3 regions of the Rhodococcus ruber genome follow, and region 2 is predicted to be linked to each of the others. Evidence: riboswitches for the same ligand, from Rfam matches in the RefSeq annotation. Region 2 holds a riboswitch; each other region holds the start of a gene.

Region 1 (7,721 bases), 2.7 Mb from region 2:
CGGCGCCCGGCGCGGCGAGGAACTCGGCGCGGCAGGACGGCAGCCGCACCGCATGCCGGTGCGTGCCGGGGACCGGCTTGAGGGGAAACGCGAGGCGGTCCACCACACCGGTCGGCCAGGGCAGGTGCGGGGCGCGTGCCCACGCGTCGATGACCGGCTTGACGGTGCTGCGCACCGAGAAGGTCAGCGCCTGGGACGGAATGCTCACCCCGGCGATCTCACGTCGCAGCACCGGCCGCGGTACGGGCGGATACGACAACGACGGATGGTTCGACGCGGTGCTCGTCACCGGAACCTCCTCGTCCTCGTCCGCTCGGGCGGAGCTGCGCTCGTCGGCTCCGGCTTGTCCTCCGCGGCCCGTCCGCCGTGGCTTTCGCAACGTTCGTCCGGGTCGGTTGATCGACAGTACGACGACGATCCGCCGGGGCGAAGCACCGTGACTCGATGGAGACCGGGCATCGTGATTTCCGCAGGTCGCGGGCCCTTCTGTTATCTATTCGGTACGGCATGCGCGGGACCGACGTACGATCCATCCCAGCGTGCGACGGCGGACGAAAGGGGGCAGTCCCCGTGGGGTACATGCCGGTGACGGACTCGATGTTCCTGCTCGCCGAGTCGCGGGAGCGCCCGATGCACTTCGGTTCGCTGGAACTGTTCACCCCGCCGCCCGACGCCGGCCCGGGGTACGTCACCGACCTCTACAACCGGCTCGTCGCCGACGCGCACGTCGACGAGCTGTTCCGCAAGCGACCGGCCGATCCGGTGTCGAGCCTCGGCTACACCTGGTGGACCGTCGACGACGAGATCGACCTCGAGTACCACGTCCGGCACTCGGCGCTGCCGGCACCGGGCCGGATCCGCGAGCTGTTCACCCTCGTCTCCCGCCTGCACAGCGGGCTGCTCGACCGGCACCGGCCCCTGTGGGAGGCGTACCTGATCGAAGGACTCGCCGACGGCCGGTTCGCCGTCTACACGAAGATGCACCACGCGCTGCTCGACGGGGTCTCGGGGCTGCGGCTGTTGCGGCGCACCTACACCACCGACCCGAGCGCGCGCGACTTCCCGGCGCCGTGGCACCTGCCGCCCCGCCCCCGATCCGGGAACGGATCCGGGACGCACGCGCGGACGTCGACCGTCGGTACGGTGCGCTCCGTGGCCGGCGACGTGCTCGGCGCGGCGCCCGTGGCGCTGCGGATCGCGCGGACCGTGCTCGGCGGCCGCCGCGTCGCACTGCCGTACGAGGCCCCGCGATCGATGTTCAACGTCCCGATCGACGGGACGCGGCGCTTCGCGGCGCAGTCCTGGAGCCGCGCACGCATCACACGGGTGCGGTGCGCGGCCGGCGTGTCGAGCAACGACGTCGTCGTCGCGATGTGCGCCGGCGCCATCCGCGCCTATCTCCTCGAGCGGCAGGCGCTGCCGGAGACCCCGTTGATCGCGATGGTCCCGGTGTCGCTGCGCGCGAAGGACACCCCCGAGTCGGACTCGGGTGGCAACAGCGTCGGGGTCACGCTGTGCAACCTCGGCACCCATCTCGAGGATCCGCTCACCCGGCTGTCGACGGTCAGCGATTCGATGGCGGAGGGCAAGACCCTGTTCGGCGGGATGACGCCGCTGCAGGCGACGGTGTGGTCGGCGCTCAACATCGCCGGACTCGCGCTGGCGCCGATCTCGGGCGCGGTCGCCCTGGCGCCGCCGCCGTTCAACCTCATCATCTCCAACGTGCCGGGACCGCGGGAACCGGTGTACCGGGGTGGATCCCGGCTCGACGGCATCTATCCCGTGTCGGTCGTGCTCAGCGGTCAGGCGCTCAACATCACGCTGACCAACACCGCGGACACCGTCGACTTCGGCGTGGTCGGGTGCCGCCGCACCGTCCCCGCACTGCAGCGACTGCTGGGACATCTCGAGGACGCCCTCACGGAACTCGAACTCGCACTAGATATTTCGTGAGCGGTGTCAGTCCCGCAGCGACGAGCTGCGCGGGTCCTGGGGTGTCGAACCCCGCGCGCCCGTGCTGTGTAGGACGTCGACGAGTTCGCCTTCGAGCGCCACGAACTCCGGAGACGTCAGCGCGTCCAGGCCCCGGGGGCGCGGCAGCGGCACCGACACCTCGTGGCACACCCGCGCCGGGCGGGGCGTGAGCACCAGCACCCGATCCGACAGCAGCAGCGCCTCCCGCACGTCGTGGGTGATCATCAGCACCGTCCAGCGGTCGCGCTGCCACACCTGCTGCAGCCACAACTGCATCTCGGTGCGGGTCAGCGAATCCAGGGCGCCGAACGGTTCGTCCAGCAGCAGCACGTCGCGGCCCTGCAGGACGGTCCGCGCGAGTGCCGCACGCTGCCGCATCCCACCCGAGAGCTGCCGCGGCGCGGCCTCCTCGAACCCGGCGAGACCGAAGGCGGGGAACAACTTTCGTGCCCGGTCCCGCGCCTCACCGCGGGGCGTGCCCTGGACCTCGAGGCCGAGCGCGCAGTTGTCGAGCACGCTGCGCCACGGGAACAGCAGATCCTTCTGCGGCATCAGCGCGGCGCGTCCCGGTGCGGCCGGCCGACCGGCGACCGTGACGGCGCCGGTGTCGGGCACGTCGAGGCCGGCGACCAGCCCGAACAGGGTGGACTTGCCGCAGCCGCTCGGGCCGATGAGCGAGACGAACTCGCCGTCGGCCACCGCGAACTCGGCGCCGTCGAGGACGGTGCGCCCATCGAACGCCTTGTGCACGCCGGTGACGGCGACGGCGTTCACCGCAGGCTCCTCGTCGCCAGCGCCCACGGGGCCACCACCCGCTCGGCGGCATAGGTGAGCAGGTACAACGCGAGGGAGAGCACCGCGGTGACGAGCACCGCCGCGAGTACCAGATCGGTCCGGAACGAGTTCTTCTGGGTGCTCATGTAGATCCCGAGTCCCGACGTGGCGCCGACGTACTCGGCGAAGACCGCGCCGACCACGGCGTAGGTGACCCCGATGCGCAGCGCCGTGAAGAATCGGGGCAGCGCCGACGGGAGCCGCACGTACCGGAACTCCTGCCGACGCGAGGCGCCCATGCTGCGCAGCAGCGCCCCCGCCTCCCGGTCCGCGGCCGCGAAGCCCTCGATCAGGCCGATCGCCATGGGGAAGAACGTGGCGAGCGCGATCACCAGGATCTTCGGCAGCAGCCCGAATCCGAACCAGATGATCATCAGTGGCGCGATCGCGATGATCGGCAGGGTCTGCGACACCACGAACAGCGGCACCAAAGCCCGGCGCAGCCACGGCGAGAAGTCCACGACGATCGCCAGCGCCCAGGCGACCGCCAGGGACACCGCGAAGCCGACGAGCGTGACCTGCAGCGTCGACCAGGCGTGACCGGCGATGTCGGTGCGGTGCGCCCACCCCTGCTCGAGGACCCGGGCGGGGGAGGGCAGCACCTGCGGGCGGATGCCGCTGACCGCCACGTACAGCTGCCAGCCGAGGGCCAGCGCGGCGACGGTCAGCGCGGCCGGGGCCACGCGCCGCGCCCAGGAATTGCGGGTGGGGTCAGGGGGTGAGGTAGTCATCGGTGAAGTAGGTCGACCAGTCCGGCTCGGTGGTCAACGGTGCGCCGTCGGGACCGGAGAGCAGGCCCTTCTCGAACAGGAACCGGGAGTACCCGGTCCATCGCTCGAGGGTGAGGGTGCCGACGCGGCCGTTCTCGTCGCGCAGGTAGTCGGCCGACAGCATCCGCTGGCTCTCGTAGACGAGGTCCTCGTCGGAGAAGGCCCCCGGGTTCGCCTCGATCAGCGCGCGAGCGCCGCGGTCGGGGTCCTGCGCGGCGATCTCGTAGCCCCGCTGGACGGCCTGCACGAAGGCCCGGGCCTGGTCCGGGTATTCGGCCAGCCAGTCCTCGTTGCCGTCGATCACGATCGCGTAGGCGTCGGGGAACCCGTAGTCGGTGTAGCGGAAGTAGCGCATCGGCAGCCCGCGGTGCTCGGCCTCGATGCCCTCCCATGCCAGGTAGGAGACGGTGAAGTCGGCGGTGCCGGAGTACACGGCCTCGTACGCGGAGGTGCCGAGGGTGACCGAGGTGAAGTCGCCGCGCCCGCCGTCGTTGCGGATCACCTGGGCGAGCGTCTCCTCGTCGCCCGGGTCGCCGAAGCCCGCATAAGTGCGGGAGTCGAGGTCCGCGGGCCGGGTCAGGTCGGCGCGGTCCGCCTTGACGGCGATGCCGGTCGCCCAGTGCTGCAGCGGCGCGAGCACCGAGACGGTGCGCGAGCCGGCCGCCCGGGAGAACGTCGCCTGCGCCTGCGTGGAGATGCCGAACTCGGCGTTGCCGGCGTCGACGAGGGTGTCCGGGGTGGTGTTGTTGTAGGGCAGGAACTCGACGTCGAGACCGGCGTCGGCGAACAGGCCCTCCTGCTGGGCGACGTACAGGCCGGTGTGGTTGGTGTTCGGCGTCCAGTCCAGGGCGAATCGGATGGTGTCGCCGGACTCGTCGCCGTTCCCGGCGCAGGACGCGGTGAGCAGCAGCGCGGCGGTGACGGCGGCCAGGACGGTGAACCGGCGGCGCAGCCGGGGGAGCGTGGTCATGAGGCCGGCCACTCCTGGGTGTTGAGCGCGGTGTCCCAGAACAGCAGCTCGTAGCGGGTGGCGATGGTGAACGCCTCGGCCATGGCGTCGCGCTCGGCGTCGGTGGCGGCTGCCGCCGCGGCGTCGACGAGGTCACGGGCGCCGGCGACCGCGGCATGGAACTCGGGCGCGTCGTAGGTGGTGACCCACTGGGCGTAGGGGTGGGCGGGATCCGCGGCGAGCACGTCGGCGGCGCGGACGGCGAGGTCGCGGCCGACTTCGGCGTAGATCCAGAAACAGGGGAGTACCGCGGCGGCGCCGACCGGATACGGGTCGGTGGCGACGGTGGCGGTGAGATAGGAGACGTAGCCGAGGCAGGCCGGCGAGTGCGCGGGGGTGCCCTCGGCGGGCGGCAGGACCCCGCCGGTGAGCAGACCCCGGTGCAGGGCGGATTCCTCGGTGGCGGCCGTGGCCGCGCTGTTCGCCCAGAACGCGGCGGTGCCCGGGTCCGGGGCCTTCGCCGCGAGCAGGGCGAGTGCCTTGGCGTACCCGGCGAGGTACAGGGCGTCCTGCTCGATGTAGAAGCGGAACGCGTCGAGCGGCAGCGTCCCGTCGCCGAGGCGGCGCAGGAACTCGAGGTCGTCGATGGACTCGCGCAGGACCTTGGTCCGGTCCCACAGCAGATCGGTGAAGCGGTCGGTCCCTGCCGGGACCGACGCGCGGGCAGGCATGGTCATGCCAGGACATCCCTTCGTCAGCATTACCTGATCAGGTTCGACGGGTGTGATCTCAGCCCCGCGCATGTGCGGAGCACCCCGTGTCTACGGAGCCGACGATAGCACTCGGCGCAGACCGCCTCCGTCGCCCGGGTCGGCGGGGTCCGCATGCAACCTGTCTGTTGTTGGTACCTTGGCCCGAGACCGTTCGTTCGGGAGGGACCGTGGACGCCGAGACGCTCATCGTCGGCTGCAAGTACGGCGACGTACGCGGCTACCGCGACGGCTCCGTCTACACGTGGAAGGGAGTCCCGTACGCCGCGCCGGCGTCCGGCGACCTCCGGTTCCGCGCCCCCGAACCGCCGGAGCCGTGGACCGACGTGCTCGACGCGCGGCGCTTCGGGCCCATCGCGCCGCAGGGACGCAACAACCCGATCCCCATCGATCCGGGGCTGACGATCGGTGAGGACTGCCTCTCGTTGAACATCTGGGCGCCGGAGCCGGACGGGGAGCCCCGGCCGGTGATGGTGTGGATCCACGGCGGCGCCTACGTCCTCGGTTACTCGGGTCAGCGGATCTACGACGGACGGTTGCTCGCCGAGCGCGGCGACGTCGTCGTGGTGACGGTCAACTACCGGCTCGGCGCGCTCGGGTTCCTCGACTTCTCGTCGTTCTCGACCGCCGGGACCACCTTCGAATCCAATGTGGGGCTGCGCGATCAGATCGCCGCGCTCGAGTGGGTCCGCGACTGCATCTCCGCGTTCGGAGGCGACCCCGACCGGGTCACCGTGTTCGGCGAGTCGTCGGGTGGCGGGTCGCTGACCACACTGATGACCGTGCCCCGCGCCGAGGGTTTGTTCCACCGGGCCATCGCGCAGAGCCCGCCGGCGACGTCGGCGTACGGGTCCGAGCGGGCTGCGCGGGTCGCCGAGCGGTACCTCGAGATCCTCGACCTCACCCCGGCGCGGGTGTGGGCGCTGCGGGACATGCCGCACGAGGCGCTGACCGATGCGGGGGACGTGCTCGTCGGCGAGATCCCCACGAAGTTCCCCGGCACGCTCGCGATGGCGCCCGTGGTCGATCGCGACCTGGTGCCGAAGTATCCGGTGGCGGCGTTCCAGAAGGGGCTCGCGCACCGGATCCCCCTGATCATCGGCTCCAACAAGGACGAGCCGTCGATCTTCCGCTTCATGAAGTCGCCGTTGATGCCGGTGAGCGACGCCTCCGTGCAGGCGATGCTCGACGCCCTCGCCGAGGACCACCCGGAGTTGCCGCCCGACCGCATCGCGGAGATCATCTCCGCGTACCCGGATGTCACGAAAACGTCCGGGGCGATGGCTCTTTCGCGGGACGCGGGGTTCCGGATGCCGGTGGTGTGGATCGCCGACGCGCACAGCGCCCACTCGCCGACGTGGGTGTACCGGTTCGACCATGCGACCCCGATGCTCAAGGCGGCACGGATCGGTGCCGGCCATGCCACCGAACTGCCCTACGTCTTCGGCAATTTCGGGACGCTCGATCGCGATCCCACGTTCTGGCTCGGCGGGCGCAAGGCTGCGACGACGATCTCGGGCCGGATCCAGCGTCGCTGGCTGGCCTTCGCGCACCACGGCGTGCCGGCCGCCCTGGACGGATCCCGGCACTGGGCGCCGTACGACACCGACAAGCGCATGACCCTCCTGATCGACAACACCGACACCCTCGTCCCGGACCCCGACAAGATACTGCGCGAGGTGTGGGGCGACCAGGTGATGGGCTTCAGCTGACCGCTCGGGGGGCGGCCGAATGTGACATTCCGTCGGTCTGACCGACGCGATGTGACATTCGGCCACTCCCGACGGTGGTGGGAACTGGTCTTACCACTTGACCTCTGTCCGGATGGGGGCTTACGGTCGGGTCGTGATGTTCGAGCCGATCGCCCGCAAGTCCGCCTCCGGCGAGGTGTACGACCAGATCGCCGCCCGGGTGCTCGGCGGCGACCTCGCCGCCGGGGTGTCGCTGCCGAGCGAACGCCACCTCGCCGAGGCGTTCGGAGTGTCGAGACCCGCTGTGCGAGAAGCCCTCTCTCGGCTCGCGCACGCCGGGCTGGTGGAGGTGCGCCAGGGGGAGGCGACCTCGGTGCGCGATTTCCGCACCCAGGCCGGGCCGGAACTGCTGCCGCGGCTGCTCGTGCGCGACGGTCGGCCCGACTGGGGTGTCGTCCGCAGCGTCCTCGAAGCCAGGCAACTCATCGGCCGTCAGGTCGCCCGCCTCGCGGCCACCCGCGCGACGGACGAGACGCAACCCCGATTGCGCGAGTCCGTGGCACGCCTCGCCGCGGGGGACGACCCCGTCACGCTGCAGGTCGCCGCCCTCGAATTCTGGGAACACGTCGTCGACGCCGCCGACTCCCTCGCGTTCCGGCTGATCTTCAACAGCCTGCGCAACGCGTACGAGCCGGCCATGACCGCGATGGCCGGGGTGCTGATCGTCGAGGTC
Region 2 (7,721 bases):
GGAATCCAGGGCAACGTCGAGGACCTCGGCCTCGAGGAACTCGGCGTCGAGGTCGATCGCGGATTCGTCACCACCGACCAGTGGTGTCGCACCACCGCATTCGGCGTGTACGCGATCGGTGACGTGGCGGGCGCACCCTGCCTCGCCCACAAGGCAAGCCACGAGGCCGTGCTGTGTGTGGACAGGCTCGCCGGTGCGGATCACGTCCGGCCGTTGGACCGCGACTACGTTCCGGGCTGTACCTATGCGAGGCCGCAGGTCGCCAGCCTCGGTCTCACCGAAGAACGAGCGCGTGCGACCGGCCGCCGCCTGCAGATCGGGCAGTTCGACCTGCAGGCGTCCGGGAAGGCGCTCGCGATCGGTGAAGCCGACGGGTTCGTGAAGACGATCTTCGACGCCGACAGCGGCGAACTCCTCGGTGCCCACATGGTCGGCCCGGATGTCACCGAGCAGATCCAAGGATTCGGTATCGCTCGATCCCTGGAGGCGACCGCCGACGATCTCGCCGAGGTCGTCTTCGCGCACCCGACACTGTCGGAGGCGATGCACGAATCGGTTCTGGCCGCACTGGGCCGCCCGATCAACATGTAGCAAGTCCCGCCGAACCGCGGGCCCGCGTGGGACCGTGGTTCGGCGGGAACCCCACGCCCAGGAATCGAACGAAACGTGAATCCCACCCCTGGAACATCACCCGAGGCGCCGGCCCGGTCGGGCCGCACATTGCTTCGACTGGAGGTCCGCAACGCGCAGACCCCCATCGAACGCAAGCCGAACTGGATCAAGGCGCGCGTCAAGACGAGTCCTGCGTATGCCGAACTCGAGAGTCTGGTCGAACGCGAAGGGCTGCACACGGTGTGTGCGGAAGCCGGCTGCCCCAACATCTTCGAATGCTGGGCAGACCGCGAAGCCACGTTCCTGATCGGCGGGCGGCAGTGCACGCGCCGCTGCGACTTCTGTCAGATCGACACCGGCAGACCCACCGACCTCGACCGGGACGAGCCCCGCCGCGTCGCCGAGTCCGTGCACGCGATGGGACTTCGGTACTCCACCATCACCGGGGTCGCCCGCGACGACCTGCCCGACGGCGGCGCCTGGCTCTACGCCGAAACCGTCCGGCAGATCCACGCCCTCAACCCCGGCACCGGCGTCGAGAACCTCGTCCCCGACTTCGGCGGAAAGCCCGACCTGCTGGCCGAGGTGTTCGACTCCCGGCCCGAGGTGCTCGCCCACAACCTCGAGACCGTGCCGCGGCTCTTCAAGCGGATCCGCCCCGCGTTTCGCTACGAACGCTCGCTCGGTGTGCTCGCCGCCGCCCGCGACTTCGGCCTGATCACCAAATCGAACCTGATCCTCGGTCTGGGCGAGACCCCACAGGAAGTGCATCAGGCGATGATCGACCTGCACGATGCCGGCTGCGACATCCTCACCATCACCCAGTATCTGCGTCCCTCGCCGCGGCACCACCCAGTCGAGCGGTGGGTCGCGCCGGAAGAATTCGTCGAGCACGCGAAGGCCGCCGAGGAGATCGGTTTCGCCGGCGTCCTGGCGGGGCCGCTCGTGCGTTCCTCCTACCGCGCCGGCCGCCTCTACGCCGACGCCATGGCCCACCACCGCCGTCCACTCGCGGCTGCTCTCAGCCGTCTCGCCCCAGCGCACCCGCCAGGAGAGTGACCACATGAGTTCCGCCGTCGAAGACGACCGCATCGTCGAGTTCGCCCGCCGCTGGCTGCCCTACGGGGGCGGAAGTCCCGGAGACCTTCTCGTCGAATTCGGTATGACCCCCGCGGGATATCTGACCCGGCTGGGTGAGATCCTCGACAGCCCCGCCGCCTTACGGCTGCACCCCCGATTACGTGCGGACCTGCGCAACTTCGTCGCTGCGCGCACCGTCGCCTCGCGCCCCGCCGAATCCGCGCCGACCCGGAGGGACGATGTTCGGAGAGAAGCCCGGTCCGCCCCACTGTGAGCCCCGGGGAGGAGGGCGCGCGTGCCGCTCCTACCCGGATTCGTCGACACGGAGGCGGCGGGGGCTCGGAGCGAGATATCCGCAGGCGGATCTCACCTGATCACACGGACTTCGACCCCCTCCGCGAACCGGTACGGTTGGGGCGTCAGCACAGGACCGAGGCTCTTACGCAGGCGGGAGACCTCGGCACGGACGGCAACGATGTGGTCCCGGTCGCCGAACAGGGCCTCGCTCAACGACGCGGCATCGATACCGGCCGACCGGGTACGTGCCAATACCCGCAGAATCTGCGCGTGCCGCGGTGACAGGGCGCGCGTCCATTCCGTCTCCCCCCGCACCGTCACCCGCGGAGCCGCCCCCAGGTCGAGTTCGAGTTCGACGGCCGCCCGTTCCGCTCGGCGCCGCACCAGCCATGCGTCACCGAGCGGTTCGGGCACGCAGAGTCCGAGACCGGGCACGAGCAGCGGTCGGTCGCCGCCCGGCGGTGCCAGTCGTTCGGGAACGCCGATTCCGCTGGCTGCCACGACCCAGCCGTGGCCGTCCACGACAACGGCGGGCCCGCACGTCGCTGCGAGCACCGGTGCCGCATCGGCACGGAGCCTGTCGAGGTGGGCGGCATGCTCGCGCCAGAGCATCGACTCGGCCAATCGCACAGCCGTCTGCACGAGGGCCACGGTGGCCGGATGCACCGACATCGCGGACCCGCTGATGTCCAGTACCCCGAGTACCTCGCCGGAGCGTGGATCGTGGACCGGTGACCCCGTACACGACCAGCCGTAGTGGGACCGCGCGTAGTGTTCGGCCGAGAAGAGCTGCACCGGAGCGTCCTCGACCAGCGACGTGCCGACCGAATTGGTGCCCACCGACTTCTCCGACCACCGGGCGCCCTCCACGAATCCGAGGACGTCGGCTTCCCTCTGCACGTCGCGTGCACCCTCTCGCCACAACACCACCCCGTCCGAGTCTGCGACGACCACGATGAAGTTCGCGTCGCTCGCCACCTCGGTCAGGGTGCCGCGTAGCTCGGGCAGAACCGATCTCAGGGCACTTCGTGCACGGCGCGCCTCGAGTTCGGAAGTGTCCGCGAGTACGACGTCCTCACACCGGGCGGGACTGACACCGTCTGCCCGAAGACGCGACCACGACCGGGCGACGACGTCGCGCGGCGGTACCGGCGGCGTCCGACCGGACATCACCGCGTCGTGGACGTCGCTCAGCAATCGGGCGCGGCGCGACAAGTCTTCACCGGAACCGAAAGCGAGCAACCGTTGGCGCGCCGAACTGGCCTTACTCACGCCGTCCAGCCTACCGTCAGGAGTGTGAGCCACACCATGGCCCCTGCCGTCTGCGGCCGTCACGAATGCGGAATTCGTCGACGATCTCGCACACTCGCCGAGAAGTGGGTCGACCGGCACACTGCCTGAGCAAGATCGTTCCGCACGAACGCTTTCGGGCCCCACGCACGCCACCACAGGTCGACACACCCGCGCGAAGCGGACCGCACCGTGTACGGCGTGGCCCCGGCCGGCTCGCCACCGAACCCGTCCATCTCCCGCGGCCCCACCGAGCCGCCGAACGACGTCGACGCCTTATGATCCTCTCGACACGGGGTGCCCTGGAGGAGGGCTGAGATCACACTCGTCGAACCTGCTCTAGTTCGTACTAGCGAAGGGATGTCCGAACGACGATGTCTGCTTGTCCACCGCCGCGAGTGTTGTCCGTTGCCGGTTCGGATTCCGGAGGACAGGCAGCGCTTCTTCTGGACCATGTTCAGGCGACCCACTGCCGCCGGATCGTCCTCGTGCCGGGCGGGAATCCTTCGCAGCCTGCCGAGTTGTCCGATGTGACATCGAAGTTCGACGTGCAGGCACAGCCGGGGTAGGCTTGCGACGGACTCGACACGGGGTGCCGGAAACGGCTGAGAGACAGACCCGTCGAACCTGATCTCGATCATGCGAGCGAAGGGATGCCGAGCCGGCGCGGCCGTGTGGTCCGTCGCTGCGGTGAACCCCTTCCCACCGAAGGGAAAGAACAGACAATGCTCCTGCAGAACCAGACTGTCCTCGTCACCGGCGCCGGGCGCGGTCTCGGTCGCCACCTCGCGCAGGCGTTCGCCGACGAGGGCGCCGCCGTCGTGGTCAACTACCGCAACAGCAGCGACGCCGCCCACGCCCTCGCCGAGAAGATCGGCCCGGACCGTGCGATCGCCCTGCCCGCCGACGTGACCGACGCCGCGCAGGTAGACGTCCTGTTCACGCAGGCCCGGAAACAGTTCGGCCGGCCGGTCACCACCGTGGTCAACAACGCGCTGCCCGACTTCTCCTTCAACGGCGACGCGCGCCGCAGAGCCGACGAGATCGGCTACGGCGACTTCGCCGCTCAACTCGACGGCATCGTCGGCGGCGCTGTCAACACGATCCAGGCGGCCCTGCCCGGCATGCGCGAGGCCGGCGGCGGCACCGTCATCAACATCGGCACCAACCTGTTCCAGAACCCGGTGGTGCCGTATCACGACTACACCGCCGCCAAGGCGGCACTGCTGTCGCTGACCCGCACGTTCGCGGCAGACCTCGGGCCCGAAGGCATCCGCGTGAACATGGTCTCCGGCGGGCTGCTGCGCACCACCGACGCATCGGCAGCGACCCCCGAGGAAGTATTCGACCTGATCGCCGCCTCCACGCCCCTGCGGAAGGTCACCACCCCGGCGGACTTCGCCGCCGCCGTGCTGTTCTTCGCTTCCGACTGGTCGCGAGCAGTGACCGGCCAGAACCTGGTGGTCGACGGTGGACTGGTGATGAACTGATGCCGGAGCCCCGCACCCTCCATCTGAACGCCTTTCTCCACGGTGTCGGCCACCATTCGGCGGCCTGGCGGCATCCATCGTCTGCGGCGGAGCGAATCGGCGACATCGCCTACTACGAGGAACTCGCGCGGACCGCCGAACGCGGCTGCCTCGATGCGGTGTTCTTCGCCGACGGACACTGCGTGAACCCGGGCTACACGGCTGGGACCACGTGGTTTCTCGAACCCCTGACCGCGCTGTCCGCCATGGCGCGCAGGACGAATCGCATCGGGCTGGTCACCACGGTGTCCGCGAGCTTCCATACACCGTTCCATGCGGCGCGGATGCTCGCCTCGCTGGACCACATCAGCGGTGGACGGGCCGGGGTGAACATTGTGACCTCGATGTTCGACGCGGAGGCGCGCAACCACGGGTTCGACGCGCTGCCGGACCATGCCGAGCGTTACGGCCGCGCCGAGGAGTTCATCGAGGTGCTGACTGCGCTGTGGGACTCGTGGGACGAAGCCGGCATCCTCGTCGATCGCGCGGCCGGTCGATACCTCGACGCCGATGCCATCCGTCGGATCGACCACCGCGGTCAGCACTTCCGCGTCGACGGGCCGCTCACCGTGCCGCGTTGTCCGCAGGGGCGTCCGGTGCTGTTCCAAGCGGGCGCGTCGGAGACCGGACGCAACCTCGCAGCGCGGCACGCCGAAGCGGTGTACTCGGTGTCGTGGGATTCGGCCGCGGCGCTCGACTTCGCAACCGATCTGCGTGGCCGCGCTGCCGCCGCCGGACGAGATCCCGCGTCGATTGCGATACTGCCGGGCCTCGTCCCCTACGTCGGTCGCACCGAGGACGAGGCCCGGGCGAAGAAGGCGACCCTGGACGCGTTGCTCGACATCGACGCCGCGCTCGCCCAGCTCGGTGTCTTCACCGGTCAGGACTACACGGGCCACGATCTCGACGCGCCGGTGGACGACCTGCCGCCCCTCGATCAGTTCTCCGGCCCGCAGGGCCGCTACGCGACGGTACAACGGATCATCGAAACGCACCGGCCCACTCTGCGTGAACTGCTCGGCTACCTCGCGGCCGGAGGAGGACATGCGACGATGATCGGCACGCCCGAGGCGATCGCGGATGGGATCGAGGAGTGGTTCGTCGCCGGCGCCTGCGACGGATTCAACCTGATGTGTCCGGCGTATCCGGATTCGCTGGACGACTTCGTCGACCTCGTCGTCCCGGAACTGCAACGCCGCGGCCTGTTTCGCACCGCATACCCCGGGGCCACCTTGCGCGACAGTCTGGGACTGTGGTCCTTCGCGTGAAGGCACCCGGGTGACGGCGCCGCTCGGGTAGTGCACAGCGCGGTCAGGGGTCCTGCTCGTCGAGCACCCGCCCGACGAAGCCACCGAGTCGAGTCCCGAGCCGGCGGATCCGAGTCTCGGTGGGCAGTGCTCGATCGGGCTGATTGCCGGGCAGAGGCGCCAGCTCCCGCACATACAGTGAGCATGCGAAGTTGCTGCACATGTAGGTTCCGATGCTGTTTCCGGCCTTGCCGCCGGCGCCGGCCTTGCGCGCCGTGAACAGCGACGTCCCGCCGGTGCGGTGGGCTCGAGCTGGCCTGGGCGGAAGCGCACACGCCGGATGGGCGCCGGCGAACCGCCATGTTCTTCGAGATCTATACCGCGGCGACGCGGGATCCCGAGCTGCAGCAGACATTCCTCGTCCCGGTGGTGACCGAATGGCTCGACCCCATGGCCGCGGCGATCGAGGCTGCGGGCGCGGCACCGGGCGCGGCCCGGTCCGTCGCCTCGCGCATCCTCGCGGTCCATCGAGGTCTTCTCCTCGAGGATCTCGCGCTCGGCTGCAACGTCGCCACCGATGCAGCGCACCGGGACGCCGTCCTGGCGATCCGTACCGAGATCTCCCGTGCGACTTCCTCGGACGAGGAAGGGGTCCGTGACCCGGCCGAGTGAGCAGCCCGCCAATCGTTCGTCGCGACCCCGTTCGCACCGCTGTTCCGGGCTTTCCCGGCGTCGCCGGGGTCGCCGACCGGCCTGGGATCGAGCCCGGCTCGATCGGCGGATCGGCACGAGCTGCCGGACCTTCGTGGGCCACCGTTCTCATCGGCCTCGCAATCGTCCGGCACAACCAGTCTTGCTAACGATAACGATTATCAGTAGCTTCTGTGGCGCTGGGTACTACGGAGGATGCGAGCGGAAGGCCACGTGTGGCACACCTACTGCTGGTCGAGAGCTGGGTCGGGGCAATGGGAACGTTGCTGCCGAGAGCGATTGCCGACCTGGGAGTCGAGTTCACATTCCTGACCCGACGACCGGGGCACTACCCGGACACCCTGCCGGACGGCTCCCCGCATCCGCTGCGTCTCGGTCGCGCGGTGGCGACTGCCGAGACCAACGATCCGGCTGCCGCACTCGAGGCGGCGCGGCGGATCGATGCCGAGGCAAGGATCGACGGCGTCCTCACCAGTTGCGACTACTACCTGCCGACGGCCGCGCGAATTGCCGCCGCGCTCGGACTTCCCGGTCCGACACCCGAGGCGATCGAGACCGCCTGTGACAAGGCGCGCACCCGGGCGGTGTTGGATTGCGTCGGTGTCCCGGGGCCGCGGCACACCACCGCCTCGGTCGACGACCCGATCCGGCTCCGTACCGCGGCCGAGTTGGTGGGATTCCCCTTGGTGGTCAAGCCCACCGATCTGTGTGCGGGAATGTTCGTGCGACGCGCGGACAGTTGGCTGGATGTCGAGTCGGCGGTGCACGCGCTGCGGGGGTTCGAGATCAATGCGCGCGGGCAGCGGCGGAGTCCGGTGGTGTTGCTCGAGGAGTTCCTCGCCGGACCGGAATTCAGTGTGGAGAGCTGGATTTCACGCGGAAACGTCCACACGGTCGGCGTGACCGACAAGAGCCTGGGTGGGGCGTCGGGTTTCGTGGAGACCGGGCACATGTT
Region 3 (7,721 bases), 470 kb from region 2:
GATGCCCTCGGGGTCGAGGCCGTTGACGGGCTCGTCGAACAACAGCACCTTCGGATCCCCGAGCAGCGCGCCGGCCAGTCCCAGCCGCTGCGACATGCCGAGCGAGAAGCCGCCCGCGCGCTTGTCGGCCACCTCGGTCAGGCCGACGAGCGCGAGCACCTCCTCGACCCGCGAGTTCGGCAGCCCGTTGGATGCGGCGAGCCAGCGCAGGTGGGCCCGCGCCGACCGGTTCGGGTGCACCCAGCGCGCATCCAGCAAGGCACCGACGGTCCGCAGCGGCCGCTTCAGCTGGCGGTAGGGGACGCCGCCGATCAGCGCGGTCCCGGCGGTGGGCCGGTCGAGGCCGAGGATCATCCGCATCGTCGTGGATTTCCCGGCACCGTTGGGGCCGAGGAATCCGGTGACGATCCCCGGCCGGACGGTGAATGTCACGTCGTCGACGGCGACGGTGGAACCGAAGGTCTTCGTCAGTCCGGTCACTTCGATCATGACCCACAGCCTGCCCGATTCGGCCGGATCGCGCCGCGCGGGGTCGTCCTCCGCCCCGACACTCACCCACCGCCACGGTTCAGCAGGCGCGAGTCCCACCCGCGACCGCGCAGGTCCGTCCGGACCGAAGACCCCGCACCGCGCTCACTCCGGCCAGGGCGACATTTCGGCCGGCGACGAGACTTCGCCGGATCGAGGACGACCGGTCCCGAGCCTGCGGTTCACACCGTCTCGGGGACGTGCAGGTGCGCGATGGCGAGCTCGAATTCGCAGGTGTCGAGTATCTCCGCGCCCGCCTCGCGAGTCACTGCGGCCCGGATACCGTCGAGGCGTTCCCTGTGGGGTTCGATCGCCTCGGCGCTGTCGAACGTCACGGACGACACCCCGCGGCCGGATGCGCGGTCGATCATCAGGCTGGCGCTGCAGAACCCGTCGAGTTCCTCCAGCTCGGGCAGTGCGCCCATCTTCCACAGGTCGACGCCGCGGTCCATGTGCGCCGGGTCGGTCTCGACCCACGTGACCCGGCACCAGGCCCCGCGATCCGAACGGTGGTCGCGATGCACGACGGCGATCTCCCACCGCGACACCTCCGTGGTGCCGTGGAAGATCCTGGCCGCGTCGTCACGGAGCATGCGCACCGTGTCCTCGCTGGCGCGCATCGAGTCCTCGTCCCGCCACGAACTGGTCGCGATGCACCGGCCCGTGCCGCGATCGATGAGCAGGGACATGCCGAGGCAGCCCTCGATGTCTGCCAGCGTGGGCATCACGGTGTCGCGTACGTGCCGGATCCCGGCGTCGATGTACGACGGATGCGCGTGAATTGTGGTCGAGCGTGCGAACACGATCGGCACCCTTCTCCTCAGGGCGGTGCCGACGCGGCGCCGCCGGTCGTTGTCGTCCCCCCGGGTTTCACCATGCTCCCCCGATCCGCTGGAGGCAATAGACGGGCGTGCGCCGGCATTGCGGGGCGACCGGTTTCGCACGACCTTCGTCCGCCGCCGCTGCCGCCCTGCGAGCGCGGGCAGTGCCCCCCCGTGCACGACCGTTCTCCGCCCTCGACGAGGCCGGGGGTGCCGCGACGCGTGCGGCACCACCGGGTCCGTCGAGAAACCGACCGTCACCGCCTCACATCCGGTCGCCTCAGGGTTCGAGCGGCGACGAGGCCTGCGCCCAGAACCGCTTCGGGATGCGGCCCGCGTGCCGGGCCCGGAAGCCCGCCTCGACGGCGTGGCGCATCGCCGACGCCATGAGCGCCGGGTCCTTCGCCCGGGTCACCGCGGTCGCCAGCAGCACCGCGTCGCACCCGAGTTCCATCGCGAGCGCGGCGTCGGACGCGGTACCGATGCCCGCGTCGAGGATCACCGGCACCCCGGCGGCCTCGACGATCATCTCGATGTGGTGCGGGTTGGAGATGCCCAGCCCCGTGCCGATGGGCGAGCCGAGCGGCATCACGGCGGCACAGCCGACGTCCTCGAGCCGTCGCGCCAGCACCGGATCGTCGTTGGTGTAGGGCAGCACGACGAACCCGTCGTCGACGAGTTGTTCGGCGGCCGAGACGAGTTCGATCGCGTCGGGCAGCAGCGTGCGTTCGTCGGCGACGACCTCGAGCTTGACCCAGTCCGTCCCGAGCGCCTCGCGACCGAGTTGCGCGGTGAGCACCGCCTCGGCGGCGCCGCGGCAGCCGGCGGTGTTGGGCAGCGGCGCGATGTCGAGGCGGCGAAGCAGATCGAGCACGCCGGTCCCGGACGCCGCGTCCACCCGGCGCATCGCCACGGTGGTCAGTTCGGTGCCGGAGGCGACGAGGGCCTCCTCGAGCACGGCGAGATTCGCGGCCCCACCGGTGCCGGTGATCAGCCGCGAGGCGAAGCTGCGTCCGGCGATCGTCAGGGGCGGCAGGTCGTGGCCGGGGTTGCGCTCAGCCACCCTGCACCGCCGTCAGCACCTCGATCTGCCAGCCCTTCTCGACGCGCTCGGACCACCGTCCCCGGGGGAAGAGGGCACCGTCCACGGCGACGGCGACCCCCCGGTCGGGGAGGCCGAGTCCGCTCAGCAGCTCGGCCATCGTCGGCGCCTGGGCGAACCAGCGCTCCTCCCCATTGACCGTGACTCCCACCGTCGGCGCACCGTTCATCACACTCACTCCTCGGTAAATCGTTGCGGATCAGCATATTTCGCCACAGCGAGCGGTTCGTCCGCGAGCTCCGCGACCACCGCGTCCGCCGTGACCGGGGTCAGCAGCACGCCGTTGCGGCCGTGCCCGGTCGCGGCGATCACCCGCTCGGACAGCCGGCCGATCAGCGGCAGGTTGTCCGGGCTCACGGGTCGCAGCCCCGCACTCGCCTCGTACAGCTCGTACTCGCCGATCGCCGGGAACAGCGCCTCGGCGTCGGCGATGAGATCCCGCACCCCCGCGACGGTGACCTGCGTGTCGTCGGCCTCGTACTGGGTTGCGCCGACGACGAGTCCGTCCGCGCGCGGCACCAGGTACGCGGGCCGGCCGTGCACGCTGCCGCGGACCGTCCGGTGCGGGGCGGGAGCCGCGCCCGGCCGGGTCCGCAGCCGCAGGATCTCCCCCTTGACCGGCCGCACCGGCAGGCCCGGCCACAACCGCGCCGAGGCGGCACCGGCCGCGAGCACGACCCGGTCGGCGTCCAGTTCGGTGACGTCACGCACCGGCTCGTCGACGAAGCTGACGCCGGCCCCGGCGGCAGCCCGTCGCAGCGCGTCGACGAGGACCCGGTTGTCCACGGCCAGCTCGTCCGGGGCCAGCAGACCCAGACGGATGCGCGGCCCCAGCGACGGCTCGAGTTCGCGCACCTCGGCGCGGCCGAGCACGCGCATCTCGTGCCCCTGCGCCGACACCCACTCGGCGATCGTGCGCAGGTCGGCGGCGTCGGCCGCGTCCAGCGCGACGGTCAGCGAGGCGGTGGAGGTGAACAGGTCGAGGCCGGTCTCCCGGAGCAGTTCGGCACCGAACGCCGGCCAGCGGGCCAGCGACGCGGCACCCAGCTCGAGGACGTGTTCCTCACCCGGCCAGCCCTCCGACAACGGTGCGAGCATCCCCCCGGCCACCCACGACGCCCCCGCTCCCGGGGACGGGTCGTGCACGGTCACGGTCCAGCCGGCCCGGGCCGTGCGCCAGGCGATCGACAGCCCGATCACGCCTCCGCCGACGACGGATACGGTTCCCAACAGTTCGTCCACCTCACTCCCTGCGCCGGCATGATCCGGTTCAGGTGCTGACGGTCGGGGCCGGCAGGCCCCCTCTCAGCCCCGCGATCCCCGGGACTCCCGTGTCGATTCGTTCAGAGCAGAGACTACCGTCTCCGCCGTGACTACCTACCGCGGCAACCGTCCCGCCCCCCGGGAACGCCTCGCGCAGGCCCGGCTCTACCTGTGCACCGACGCCCGTCGCGACACCGGCGACCTGGCCCGATTCGTCGAGGAGGCACTCGCGGGCGGTGTCGACATCGTCCAGCTCCGCGACAAGGGCTCGGCGGGCGAGAAGAAGTTCGGCCCGCTCGAGGCCCGCGAGGAGCTCGAGGCGCTCGAGGTGCTCGCCGCCGCCTGCCACCGGCACGGGGCCCTGCTGGCCGTCAACGACCGCGCCGACATCGCCCTGGCCGCCGGCGCCGACATCCTGCACCTCGGGCAGGGCGACCTGCCCGTGCGGTACGCCCGGCAGGTCCTCGGCGACGACGTGGTGATCGGCCGCTCCACCGCCAGCCGGGCCCAGGCCAGCCTGGCCGACATCGAGGACGGCGTCGACTATTTCGCCAACGGACCGGTGTGGGAGACCCCCACCAAGCCGGGCCGCACCGCAGCGGGCCTCGAGGTGCTGCGGGAGGTGGCCCGGTCGCAGCCGCGGCGGCCGTGGTTCGCCATCGGCGGCATCGATGCCGAGCGGCTGCCCGAGGTGCTCGACGCCGGCGCCACCCGCATCGCGGTGGTCCGCGCCATCACCGCGGCACCGAATCCGCGGACCGCGGCGGCCGCGCTGAAGGCCGCGCTGCCCCGCTGACGGTCCGTCACAGCCGGTCGCGCACCCGCGGCGGCCGCACTGGCGGCGCCGCCCGCTGACGGTCCGTCACAGCCAGTCGAGCACCGTCGACGGCGCCAGGGTCGGCACATCCCCGGGCAGCCGGGCGCGCAGTCCCCGGTCGGCCGTCACCACCACGGTGAGCACCTGGTCCAGGACCGCCGACGTGCCCTTCGCCAGGACGGCCAGTTCGTCGTCTCCGCTGCCGGCGGCGGTGTGCACCAGGGTGCGGTCGTCGTCGATCACCGCCGCGCGGGCCTGCCCCTCGAGGACCGCCTCGATGCGGCTCACCCAGCCGAACGAGCCGCCGGGCAGCTCGACGGTGCGGGGCACCGACTCCGCCAGCTCCGCGAGCAGTCGTGCGGTGGCGCCCGGCCGGTCGCGCCACCAGCCGTTCGGCCGCGCGCCGAGGACGTTGGCCGTGTCGAGCAGCATCCGCACCGCCCGGGTCCGCAGGTCCGGCCAGGCGGCCGCGAACCCGGAGTGCAGGGGCATGGTCTCGACGTCCGCCTCCGGCACCCAGCGCAGTTCGGTGCTCTCCCCGTTGAGGGTCGTCTCCATCGGGCTCGGGGTGTCCGCGACGACCGTGGTGTACGTCCATCCTCCGTCGACGCCGGAGGTGACCCGCTCGGTGCGCACGCTCACGGCAGCCGGGTCGATCCCGGTCTCCTCCTCGGCTTCCCGTACAGCCGCGACGACGGGACTCTCGTCGCTGTCGCGGGCGCCGCCGGGCAGCGCCCACGTGCCGCCCTGGTGGCTCCACGCCGCGCGGTGCTGCAGCAACACGGCCGGGGTGCCGTCGGGCAGCGGTGCACGCAGCAGCAGCCCGGCCGCGCCGAATCTGCCCCACCGGCGACCACCGTCGGGTCCGACGGCCCAGCCGTCCCCGTCACCTCGCATCGCGTCCGCCTCCCTGCCGCCCGGTCGCAGGCCGCGAGCCGGGCGTCCACCGTCCTCGGACGGCAACAACATCCCAGTACTGCTTATATGCTCGCCACACACAGTGCCACATCGGAAGGGGTGCTCTCGTGGACGTGCGCGTGACCCCCACGCTCGGCGCGGTCGGGGGTCGCCTCCAGCGCGGCGACGTGTCCGGTCCCGTCGTCGACCACGACCGCCGCGCCGACGACTGGCGCGCCCTGCTCCGATCCACCCCCGTCGCACTCTTCACGCTCGGCGCCCTGCTGCTGATCCTCCTCATCGTCTCCGGCATCGTCGCAGGTCAGACCGTGACGAGCCGGCAGGCCACGCACAGTCGGCTGCTCACCTCCGTCGAACCCCTCGCCGACGCCGCCCAGAGTCTCTACAGTGCCCTGTCCGTCGCGGACGCGGCCGCCGCCACCGGCTTCATCGCGGGCGGTATCGAACCCGAGGAGGTGCGGGAACGCTACACCCAGGCCGTCGGCGAGGCGTCCACCCAGCTCGTCGCCGCGGCCGGCGGAATCGCCGCGGACGACAGGGTGGGCGCCCGGTTGGTGGCGGACATCGCCGGTCGGCTCACCGTCTACACCGGCCTGGTGGAGACGGCTCGTGCGAACAACCGCGTCGGAAACCCCGTGGGCGCCGCCTACCTGGGCGAGGCCTCGCACCTGATGCAGTCCGAACTGCTGCCGATGGCGCAGGAACTGTACGAACGCAGCTCGTCCGCCGTCACGTCCACCCAGCGTGCGGCCGTGCAGCCGCCGTGGACGTCGATCGGGATGCTGCTGGTGACGGTCGTCGCGCTGACCGGCGTGCACGTGATCGTCTCGCGGATCAGCCGCCGCACCCTGAACCTCGGTCTGCTCGCGGCCATCGCCTCGACGGGGATCCTGCTGTGCTGGCTCCTCGTTGCGGGACTGATCTCGTCGAGCGCCACCCGGAACGCCGTCGAGCGCGGCGGCGAACCGCTCGGGGTCTTCACCGACAGCCGGATCCTCGCCCAGCAGGCCCGGACCGCCGAGACGCTGCAGCTGGTCCGGCGGGACGTCACCGGCGAATACGACGCGATGTTCGACGGCAGCATGGACCGTCTCGACGAGTTGCTCACCGGCTCCGCGGCGGCCGACGTGGAGACCCAGGCCGAACCCGCCGGCCGCGCCGCCGAAGCGCGCACGGCCTGGCTGGCATCGCACGACCGCGTGCAGGCGGCGCTCGACCGGGGCGACTACCCGGCTGCCGCGATCCTCGCCACCGGCCCCGGGCCCGACGAGGCGGCGGCCCAGTTCCACGCCGTCGACCGCGCCCTCGAACGGGGCATCGACCTCGCGCGCGCCGAACTCCGCGGCAACGAAGTCCGCGCCGCGGACACGCTGTCCGCGCTCGCACCGGCCGCGTGGGTGCTGACCGTGCTCGCGGGGATCGGCGTCGTGGGAGGACTGGCGCCACGGATCCGGGAGTACCTGTGAACATCCGCAACGCCCTCCTCGCCGCCGTCGTCGCCGCGGCCGTCCTCACCGGTGGGTGCGCGACGTCGCAGCCGGAGATCGTCGTCGGCCCCGACGTGTCCTACACCGAGCCGCCGCTGCCGGAGCGCGCCGCACTCGCGCCTACCGACGTGCCGATCCCCCCGGAGCCGGACTGCGGCGACCCGACCGCCGGGCTGCGTCCCGACGGGGCGACGACCGGGCCCGCCCTCGATGCGATCCGGGCGCGCGGGCGCCTCGTCGTCGGGCTCGACACCGGCAGCAACCTGATGAGTTTCCGCGACCCCTCGACCGGCCGGATCGCCGGGTTCGACGTGGACATCGCCCGCGAGATCGCCCGGGATCTGCTCGGCAGCCCGGACCTGCTCGACTTCCGGATCCTGAACTCCGCGGACCGGGAGCAGGCCCTGCAGGATTCCACCGTCGACATCGTCGCGAAGACGATGACGATCACGTGCGCCCGACGTGAACGCGTCGACTTCTCCACGGTGTACTTCGTCGCCCAGCAGCGTGTCCTGGTGGTCCAGGGCTCCGACGTCCGGGACGTCGCCGATCTCGCCGGCCGGCGGGTGTGTGTCGTGCGCGGCACGACGTCGCTGATGCGTCTGCGGCAACTGCAGCCGTCCGCGGCGATCCTGACGGTCCCGTCGTGGGCGGACTGTCTCGTCGTGCTGCAGCAGCGCCAGGTCGACGCGGTCAGTACCGACGACACGATCCTCGCCGGGCTCGCCTCCCAGGACCCGTACCTGGAACTGGTGGGGGCGCCGATCGGAACCGAGCCCTACGGC

The links. Region 2 has a riboswitch for thiamine pyrophosphate ahead of F1734_RS22925 (3-oxoacyl-ACP reductase). Riboswitches for the same ligand answer to the same signal wherever they lie in the genome.
Region 1: it holds a riboswitch for thiamine pyrophosphate, as region 2 does, so the genes downstream of both, F1734_RS10325 (TenA family protein) here and F1734_RS22925 (3-oxoacyl-ACP reductase) in region 2, are expected to answer to the same signal.
Region 3: it holds a riboswitch for thiamine pyrophosphate, as region 2 does, so the genes downstream of both, thiO (glycine oxidase ThiO) here and F1734_RS22925 (3-oxoacyl-ACP reductase) in region 2, are expected to answer to the same signal.

Annotation. Positions count from the first base shown of each region.
Region 1 is NZ_CP044211.1:2,201,177-2,208,897, forward strand. It holds gene F1734_RS10300 (alpha/beta hydrolase) at 1-289, opposite strand, end outside; gene F1734_RS10305 (WS/DGAT/MGAT family O-acyltransferase) at 580-1,953, shown strand; gene F1734_RS10310 (ABC transporter ATP-binding protein) at 1,960-2,748, opposite strand; gene F1734_RS10315 (ABC transporter permease) at 2,745-3,539, opposite strand; gene F1734_RS10320 (ABC transporter substrate-binding protein) at 3,520-4,548, opposite strand; gene F1734_RS10325 (TenA family protein) at 4,545-5,264, opposite strand; TPP riboswitch at 5,257-5,355, opposite strand; gene F1734_RS10330 (carboxylesterase/lipase family protein) at 5,468-7,009, shown strand; gene F1734_RS10335 (FadR/GntR family transcriptional regulator) at 7,146-7,721, shown strand, end outside.
Region 2 is NZ_CP044211.1:5,014,124-5,021,844, reverse strand. It holds gene lpdA (dihydrolipoyl dehydrogenase) at 1-591, shown strand, start outside; gene lipA (lipoyl synthase) at 667-1,671, shown strand; gene F1734_RS22935 (DUF3263 domain-containing protein) at 1,676-1,966, shown strand; gene F1734_RS22930 (GAF domain-containing protein) at 2,059-3,186, opposite strand; TPP riboswitch at 3,563-3,657, shown strand; TPP riboswitch at 3,858-3,950, shown strand; gene F1734_RS22925 (3-oxoacyl-ACP reductase) at 4,005-4,769, shown strand; gene F1734_RS22920 (LLM class flavin-dependent oxidoreductase) at 4,769-6,076, shown strand; gene F1734_RS22915 (FBP domain-containing protein) at 6,120-6,470, opposite strand; gene F1734_RS22910 (TetR family transcriptional regulator) at 6,368-6,727, shown strand; gene F1734_RS22905 (ATP-grasp domain-containing protein) at 6,982-7,721, shown strand, end outside.
Region 3 is NZ_CP044211.1:4,547,312-4,555,032, forward strand. It holds gene F1734_RS20910 (ABC transporter ATP-binding protein) at 1-489, opposite strand, end outside; gene F1734_RS20915 (antibiotic biosynthesis monooxygenase) at 711-1,340, opposite strand; gene thiG (thiazole synthase) at 1,630-2,412, opposite strand; gene thiS (sulfur carrier protein ThiS) at 2,405-2,620, opposite strand; gene thiO (glycine oxidase ThiO) at 2,626-3,684, opposite strand; TPP riboswitch at 3,682-3,794, opposite strand; gene thiE (thiamine phosphate synthase) at 3,821-4,510, shown strand; gene F1734_RS20940 (NUDIX hydrolase) at 4,577-5,428, opposite strand; gene F1734_RS20945 (hypothetical protein) at 5,557-6,915, shown strand; gene F1734_RS20950 (glutamate ABC transporter substrate-binding protein) at 6,912-7,721, shown strand, end outside.